Regions from separate parts of the Ancylobacter sp. TW_SC_1 genome, predicted to be linked through region 1. Evidence: predicted binding sites of a transcription regulator. Region 1 holds the regulator's gene; the other holds the start of a gene.
The links. Region 1 encodes LexA, which represses DNA repair genes until DNA is damaged. Its sites were predicted from a motif close to TGTTCNNNNTGTGTTCNG; they were not measured.

Region 1 (3,406 bases):
CGCGCGGCCGCAGCTGAAGCCGGCCCGGCTCGGCGCCGAGGTGAGGGCCAACGAGCAGCGCATGGACTTCCAGCGCGCCGAGATCGTGGGTCACGAGGACGGGCTGCCGGTGGTGCGCCCGCTCCCCGTGCAGGACAGCTCCATGCTGCGCAACCTCGCCCGCGCCGACGTGCTGCTGGTGCGCCGCCCGCACGCGCCGGCCGGGCGCGCCGGCGACCCCTGCGAAATTCTGCCGTTCGAGGATTGACCGCGGCCGCGCCTGCCTGTGTGCTCAATGCAATGACCGGCAGGGGCAAAGGGCGGCGGATGGACATCAACGATCCCGAGGTGCTGGACGAGGTCCGCGCCGTGTTCGACCGCTACGAGCGGGCGCTGGTCGGCAACGACGTGGCCGGGCTGGATGATCTGTTCTGGGATCATCCCAGCACCATCCGCTATGGCGGGGGCGAGATTCTCTACGGCATCGAGGCGATACGCGCCTTCCGCGCCGCGCGCTCCCCGGTCGGGCTGGAGCGCACGCTCGAGGGAACCGTGATCACCACCTATGGACGCGACATGGCCGTCGCCTCCACCCTGTTCCGCCGTGCGAGCGCGCCCGGCCGGCTCGGCCGCCAGATGCAGACCTGGATGCGTACGCCGGAAGGCTGGAAGGTCGTCGCCGCCCATGTCAGCATCATCGACGATCCGGCCGCCCCGTGACCCATCCCCGCGCCTACCTGCGACGGACCGTGAAGGGCGGGGCTTGGTGAAGCCCGGCGGGGCCGCTAATGATGCATGAGGCGGAGATGGTCCTGGCTCTGTTCGTTCTGGTTTCGTGTCGCTCATGTCGGTGCTGCCCATCCGTTTCCCGCTCGAACCGCCCGCCGCAGTCGGACGGCGCGGGCGCGTGACGCGCGCCGAGGAGCTGCGCATGCAGCTCGCCGACGAGATCACGCGCGGCCTGCTTCCCCCCGGAACGGCGCTCGACGAGACCGCGCTCGCCGGACGCTTCGGCGTGTCGCGCACGCCGGTGCGCGAGGCGCTGCGCGAGCTGACCGCCTCCGGCCTCGTCGACGCCCGCCCGCATCGCGGCGCCGTCGTGGCGCGCCCGAGCGTCGAGCGGCTGCAGAACATGTTCGAGGTGATGGCCGAGCTGGAGGCGCTGTGCGCCGGCCTCAGCGCGCTCAACATGACGCCGCAGGAGCGCCGGCAGCTTGAGCAGTTGCATGCCGACATGGGCGAGCTGATGCGGCAGGGCGACTTCACCACCTATCGCGAGGCGAACGAGCAGTTCCACACCTCGATCTATGCCGGCAGCCACAACGACTATCTGATCGAGATCACCGTCGGCACGCGCCGGCGCCTCTCGCCCTTCCGCCGCGCGCAGTTCCGCGCGCTCGGGCGCCTCGCCCTGTCGCATATCGAGCATGACCGGGTGACGACCGCGATTCTGCGCGGCGACCGCGACGGCGCGGCGAGCGCCATGCGCAGCCACATCGCCATCGTCCACGACGCCTACGAGCAGTACGCCCAGACCGTCTGATTCGCCCGCGCGACCCGCCATTGGCGCCTCTGGTGCCGCCCGGCCGGCGAAATCCGGCCGCGCGCCGCCGGCTTTTCACGTCGCGCCGGACATTTAGCGATCCCTTTACCCATTGTGGAACACAATAAGAACGGATAGTCTTTTGTTCGTGATTTGTTTCATTCCGGCAACGGCCGGCAGACGGGGTTCTCCGTATGCTCACCCGCAAACAGCATGAGCTGCTCCTGTTCATCAATGGACGCCTCCAGCAGGACGGCGTGCCGCCTTCCTTCGAGGAAATGAAGGAAGCGCTCGACCTGCGGTCGAAGTCCGGCATCCACCGGCTGATCACGGCGCTGGAGGAGCGCGGCTTCATTCGCCGCCTGCCCAACCGGGCGCGGGCGCTCGAAGTCGTCCGCCTGCCGGAGGACGCGCAGCCGCCCAGGCCCGCCCGCCCCTTCGCGCCGAACGTCATCGAGGGCAATCTCGGCCGGGGACGCCCGCCGGTCGAGGACGAGGACGACCGGCGCGTCGTGTCGGTCCCGGTCATGGGCCGCATCGCCGCCGGCACCCCCATCTCGGCCATCCAGTCGCGCGACCACACGATCAGCATGCCGCCGGAGATGCTGTCGGGCGGGGAGCACTTCGCACTAGAGGTGCGCGGCGATTCGATGGTCGAGGCCGGTATTCTGGACGGCGATCTGGCGCTGATCCGCAAATGCGATTCGGCCAATACCGGCGAGATCGTCGTGGCGCTGATCGACGACGAGGAAGCGACGCTGAAGCGCCTGCGCCGCAAGGGCGCCTCGGTGGCGCTCGAAGCCGCCAACCCGGCCTATGAAACGCGCATCTTCGGCCCGGACCGCGTGCGCATCCAGGGCCGGCTGGTCGGGCTGTTCCGCCGCTACTGAGCCTGCTCTTCGGCGGCCGGTGAGCGCTCGGCGGGCCCGGTGGCAGCGGCGCCGGATATACCGACATCCGCGCGGGGCGGTGTTTCATCGCCTTCCGCATCCGCTGCGCTCACGCCGGCATCCGCATCTTCCGCATCGCGCCGGTGCGCGGATTCTTTTCGAACACGGTCGGCGTCCGGCCCGGCGCTGGAAGCCGCTCCGGCTCGCGGCATGACCTCCCGTGCATGGACAGGGATGCGAGGTTCCGGCGGTTTCGGCTCCCAGGGTCGTGTGCCCGCGGGCGGTCGCGCCGGCACGATGCGCCATTCGCCCTCCGCGGTGAGATAGCCGGCCAGTCCGCCGATCGCGCGGCGGTCGTCGCGATGGATCACCGTGGCGGCGCAGGCGTCGGGCGGGGCGAAGGGCGTCACCAGCACGGCCGCGAGGCGGCAATCATCCTCCAGTGAATCGCGCTGGCGCGACAGCGCCACGAGCCCGCCGCCCGGCAGCGGCAGGGTGCAGCCGAGCGGATCGCAGGCGCCCCCCCGCGTGAGATCGGCGCTGCCGACGCGGGCGCGGTCGCCATCGGCGTTCAGCCATTGCTCCACGGCGAAGCGGCTGGCGACACCTTTGTCGCCGTCGCCCATCACCATCAGGCGCCCGTCCCGCCCGCGCACCGCCACCGTCCGGGCCTGCGTATCCACCAGCAGATCGGGCCGCGGCTCGGTCGCCGCCGCCCAGATGCCCGCGGCCGCGCAAGCCGGCGCCAGCAGGACCAGCCGGGTGCGGGCGAGGCAGAGCACCACAAGCGCGAGGCTGAACAGGACGAGGCTCGCCATCGGCATCGCCGGCAGGCCGCGATCGGCGCCGGGCAGGCCCGCGACGACGTCGGAGACGCGCACCATCACGTCGAGCCCCCAGCCCATGCCCCGCCAGGCGACGTCATCCCAGCCGAACGGCATCAGGATCGCGCCGGCCAGTCCGGCCGGCATCACGACGAAGGACACCGCCGGCA
Region 2 (3,406 bases), 640 kb from region 1:
CCGACGCGGAAAGCCGGCCGCAGGTGGCGACCGCCGATCTCGACCGCGACGGCAGGCCGGACTACGTGCTGGACAGCGCCAGCCTGCGCTGCGAGGGCGTCGCCACCGCCTATTGCGCCAATGACGGCTGCTCGATCGCGGTCGCCCTGTCGAGCGCCGGCTACGCGCCGCTCGACCTGCGCGGCGCCAACCCGACGCTGGCGCTCGACTACAAGGCCAACAGCCTGTCGCTCTGGGTCGATCGCTTCCAATGCGGCGATGCCAAGCCGGGCGAGGCCTGCTGGGGCACCTGGCGGTGGGACGGCGGCGCCCTCAAGGCGAGCTTCGCCGTCCGCCCGCAATGACGGCTCACGGAAAAAGCGCGATCTGCTCCAGACCCGTCGTCTCGGGATAGCCGAGCACGAGGTTCATGTTCTGCACCGCCTGGCCGGAGGCGCCCTTCACCAGATTGTCGGTCGTCGAGATGACGATGACGCGGTCCGGCGCGCGGTCCTTGACCACGCCGATGAAGGCCATGTTCGAGCCCTTGACGAAGCGCGACTGCGGCACCTGGCCGAGGGGCAGCACATGCACGAAGGCCTCGCCCTTGTAGAAATCGGCCAGCACGCGGTGCACGCCCTCCGCCCCGACGCCGGCGCCGGTCTTGAGGTAGATGGTCGCGTAGATGCCGCGGTTCATCGGCACGAGGTGCGGCGTGAAGCTCGGCGCGAGGCTGCGCCCGGCGGCCTTGGAGAACTCCTGGTCGAGCTCCGCCATGTGCCGGTGGCCGCCGACGCCATAGGCGTGCATGCCGTCCGTCACCTCGGTGTAGAGCAGGTTCTCCTTGGCCGAGCGGCCGGCACCGGTCACGCCGCTCTTGGCGTCGATGACGATGTGCTCGGGGTCGATGGCGCCGGCCTCGATCAGCGGCACCACCGGCAGGATGGCCGTCGTCGTGTAGCAGCCGGGATTGGCCACCAGCCGCGCCTTGCGGATGTCGTCGCGATACAGCTCGACGACGCCGTAGACGGCTTCCTGCTGCAGTTCCAGCGCCTGATGGGGATGGCCGTACCAGCGCTCATAGGCGCCGTCGTCGCGCAGCCGGAAGTCGGCCGACAGGTCGACCACCTTCACATGCGGCGCGGTCTCGAACACGTTCTTGATCACCAGCTGCGTGGTGCCGTGCGGCAGCGCGCAGAAGACGAGGTCGACGTCCTTCCACGCCACCTGCTCGATGGTGATCAGCTTCGGCAGGCTGAAGGGGGCGAACTGCGGAAAAACGTCCGCCACCGCCTGCCCGGCCTTGCGGTCGGCGGTCAGCGCGACGATCTCCACGCGCGGATGGCGCAGCAGCAGGCGCAGCAGCTCCGAGCCGGTATAGCCCGAGGCCCCGAGGATGGCGATCCGCGCCTTGCTGTCCGTCATGGTGGCGACCCTTTCCTGCCGGCGCGGCCCTCCCCGATGGACGGCGGCGCGCATTGGACGTGCGCCATTACACCTTATGCATGTCCGGCGAAAGACAAGAGGGGCGCGCCGCGTGCATGGCCGATCCGCCATGTTCACGGAGCGTTCCGGTTTCGCACCGCGCCTGCCATAGTGCTATGCAGACCGAATCATCCTCCTTGAGATGCGAGCCGAACCCGCGCCCATGTCGAATTCCGACGACCTCTTCGCCGCAGTCCCCTCCCCGCGCCCCGTCCGCCCGGCCACCCGGCCCGTGCCAGCCGGCGCGCGCGACGCGACGCCCGGCGAGAACGGCTATACCGCCGCGGATATCGAGGTGCTGGAGGGGCTGGAGCCGGTGCGGCGCCGGCCGGGCATGTATATTGGCGGCACCGACGAGAAGGCGCTGCACCACCTTTTCGCCGAGGTGATCGACAATTCGATGGACGAGGCCGTCGCCGGCCATGCCAGCTTCATCGAGGTCGAGCTGACCGAGGACGGCTTCCTCACCGTGACCGACAACGGGCGCGGCATCCCGATCGAGAACCACCCGAAATATCCCGGCAAGTCGGCGCTGGAGGTGATCCTCACCACGCTGCACGCCGGCGGCAAGTTCGACAGCAAGGTCTACGAGACCTCCGGCGGCCTGCACGGCGTCGGCGTGTCCGTCGTCAACGCGCTGTCCGACGTGCTGGAGGTCGAGGTCGCGCGCGGCCAGACCCTCTACCGCCAGACCTATTCGCGCGGCCTGCCGCAGGGGCCGATCCAGGAAGTCGGCCGCGTGCTGAACCGGCGCGGCACGCGGGTGAGCTTCCACCCCGACGCGCAGATCTTCGGCGAGGGCGCGCGCTTCAAGCCCGCCCGCGTCTTCAAGATGGCGCGCTCCAAGGCCTATCTCTTCGGCGGCGTGGAAATCCGCTGGAGCTGCGATGCCGCGCTGGTGGCGGGTAGCGACATACCCGAGAAGGCGGTGTTCCGTTTCCCCGGCGGCCTGAAGGACTATCTCGCCGCCGACATCGAGGGCCACACGCTGGTCCATCCCGACATCTTCGCGGGCAAGACCTCGCGGCCCGGCGGGCACGGCTCGGCCGAATGGGCGGTGGCCTGGCTCGGCGACGCGGACGGCGCCGTCTCCTCCTATTGCAACACCATTCCCACCGCCGAGGGCGGCACGCATGAGGCGGGACTGCGCGCGGTGCTGCTGAAGGGCCTGCGCGACCACGCCGAGCGTACCGGCAACGCCAAGCGCGCCGCCATCGTCACCTCCGACGACATCATGGCCGGCTGCGCCGCCATGCTCTCGGTCTTCGTGCGCGAGCCGGAATTCCAGGGGCAGACCAAGGAGAAACTCGCCACCGCCGAGGCGACGCGCATCGTCGAGAGCGCGCTGCGCGACCCGTTCGACCACTGGCTCGGCGGCAACCCGGCGCAGGCGAGCCGGCTGCTCGACTGGGTGGTGGAGCGCGCCGACGAGCGCCTGCGCCGCCGGCAGGAGAAGGAAATCTCCCGCAAGACGGCGGTGCGCAAGCTGCGCCTGCCGGGCAAGCTGGCCGACTGCTCGAACAACTCGGCCGCCGGGTCGGAACTGTTCATCGTCGAGGGCGACTCGGCCGGCGGCTCGGCCAAGCAGGCGCGCGAGCGCCAGACCCAGGCCGTGCTGCCGCTGCGCGGCAAGATCCTCAACGTCGCCAGCGCCGGGCGCGACAAGCTCGCCCAGAACCAGCAGCTCGCCGACCTGATCCAGGCGCTCGGCGCCGGCACGGGCGGCCAGTACCGCGACGAGGACCTGCGCTACGAGCGCGTGATCATCATGACCGACGCGGATGTCGACGGCGCCCACATCGCCTCGCTGCTCGTCACCTTCTTCTTCCGCCAGATGCCGAAGCTGATCGAGAACGGCCACCTCTTCCTCGCCGTGCCCCCGCTCTACCGCCTGACGCAGGGCGCCAAGACGCTCTATGCGCGCGACGAGGCGCACCGCGAC

Region 2: a site for LexA is predicted at 1,536-1,553, ahead of parE (DNA topoisomerase IV subunit B). Genes of this name have one in related genera too.

Annotation. Positions count from the first base shown of each region.
Region 1 covers NZ_CM166365.1:2,831,995-2,835,400, reverse strand. The annotation lists gene AC1PZ7_RS13090 (molybdopterin molybdotransferase MoeA) at 1-247, shown strand, start outside; gene hpxZ (oxalurate catabolism protein HpxZ) at 307-699, shown strand; gene AC1PZ7_RS13080 (GntR family transcriptional regulator) at 824-1,522, shown strand; gene lexA (transcriptional repressor LexA) at 1,717-2,412, shown strand; gene AC1PZ7_RS13070 (ComEC/Rec2 family competence protein) at 2,406-3,406, opposite strand, start outside.
Region 2 covers NZ_CM166365.1:3,473,806-3,477,211, forward strand. The annotation lists gene AC1PZ7_RS16335 (lysozyme inhibitor LprI family protein) at 1-344, shown strand, start outside; gene argC (N-acetyl-gamma-glutamyl-phosphate reductase) at 349-1,404, opposite strand; gene parE (DNA topoisomerase IV subunit B) at 1,628-3,406, shown strand, end outside.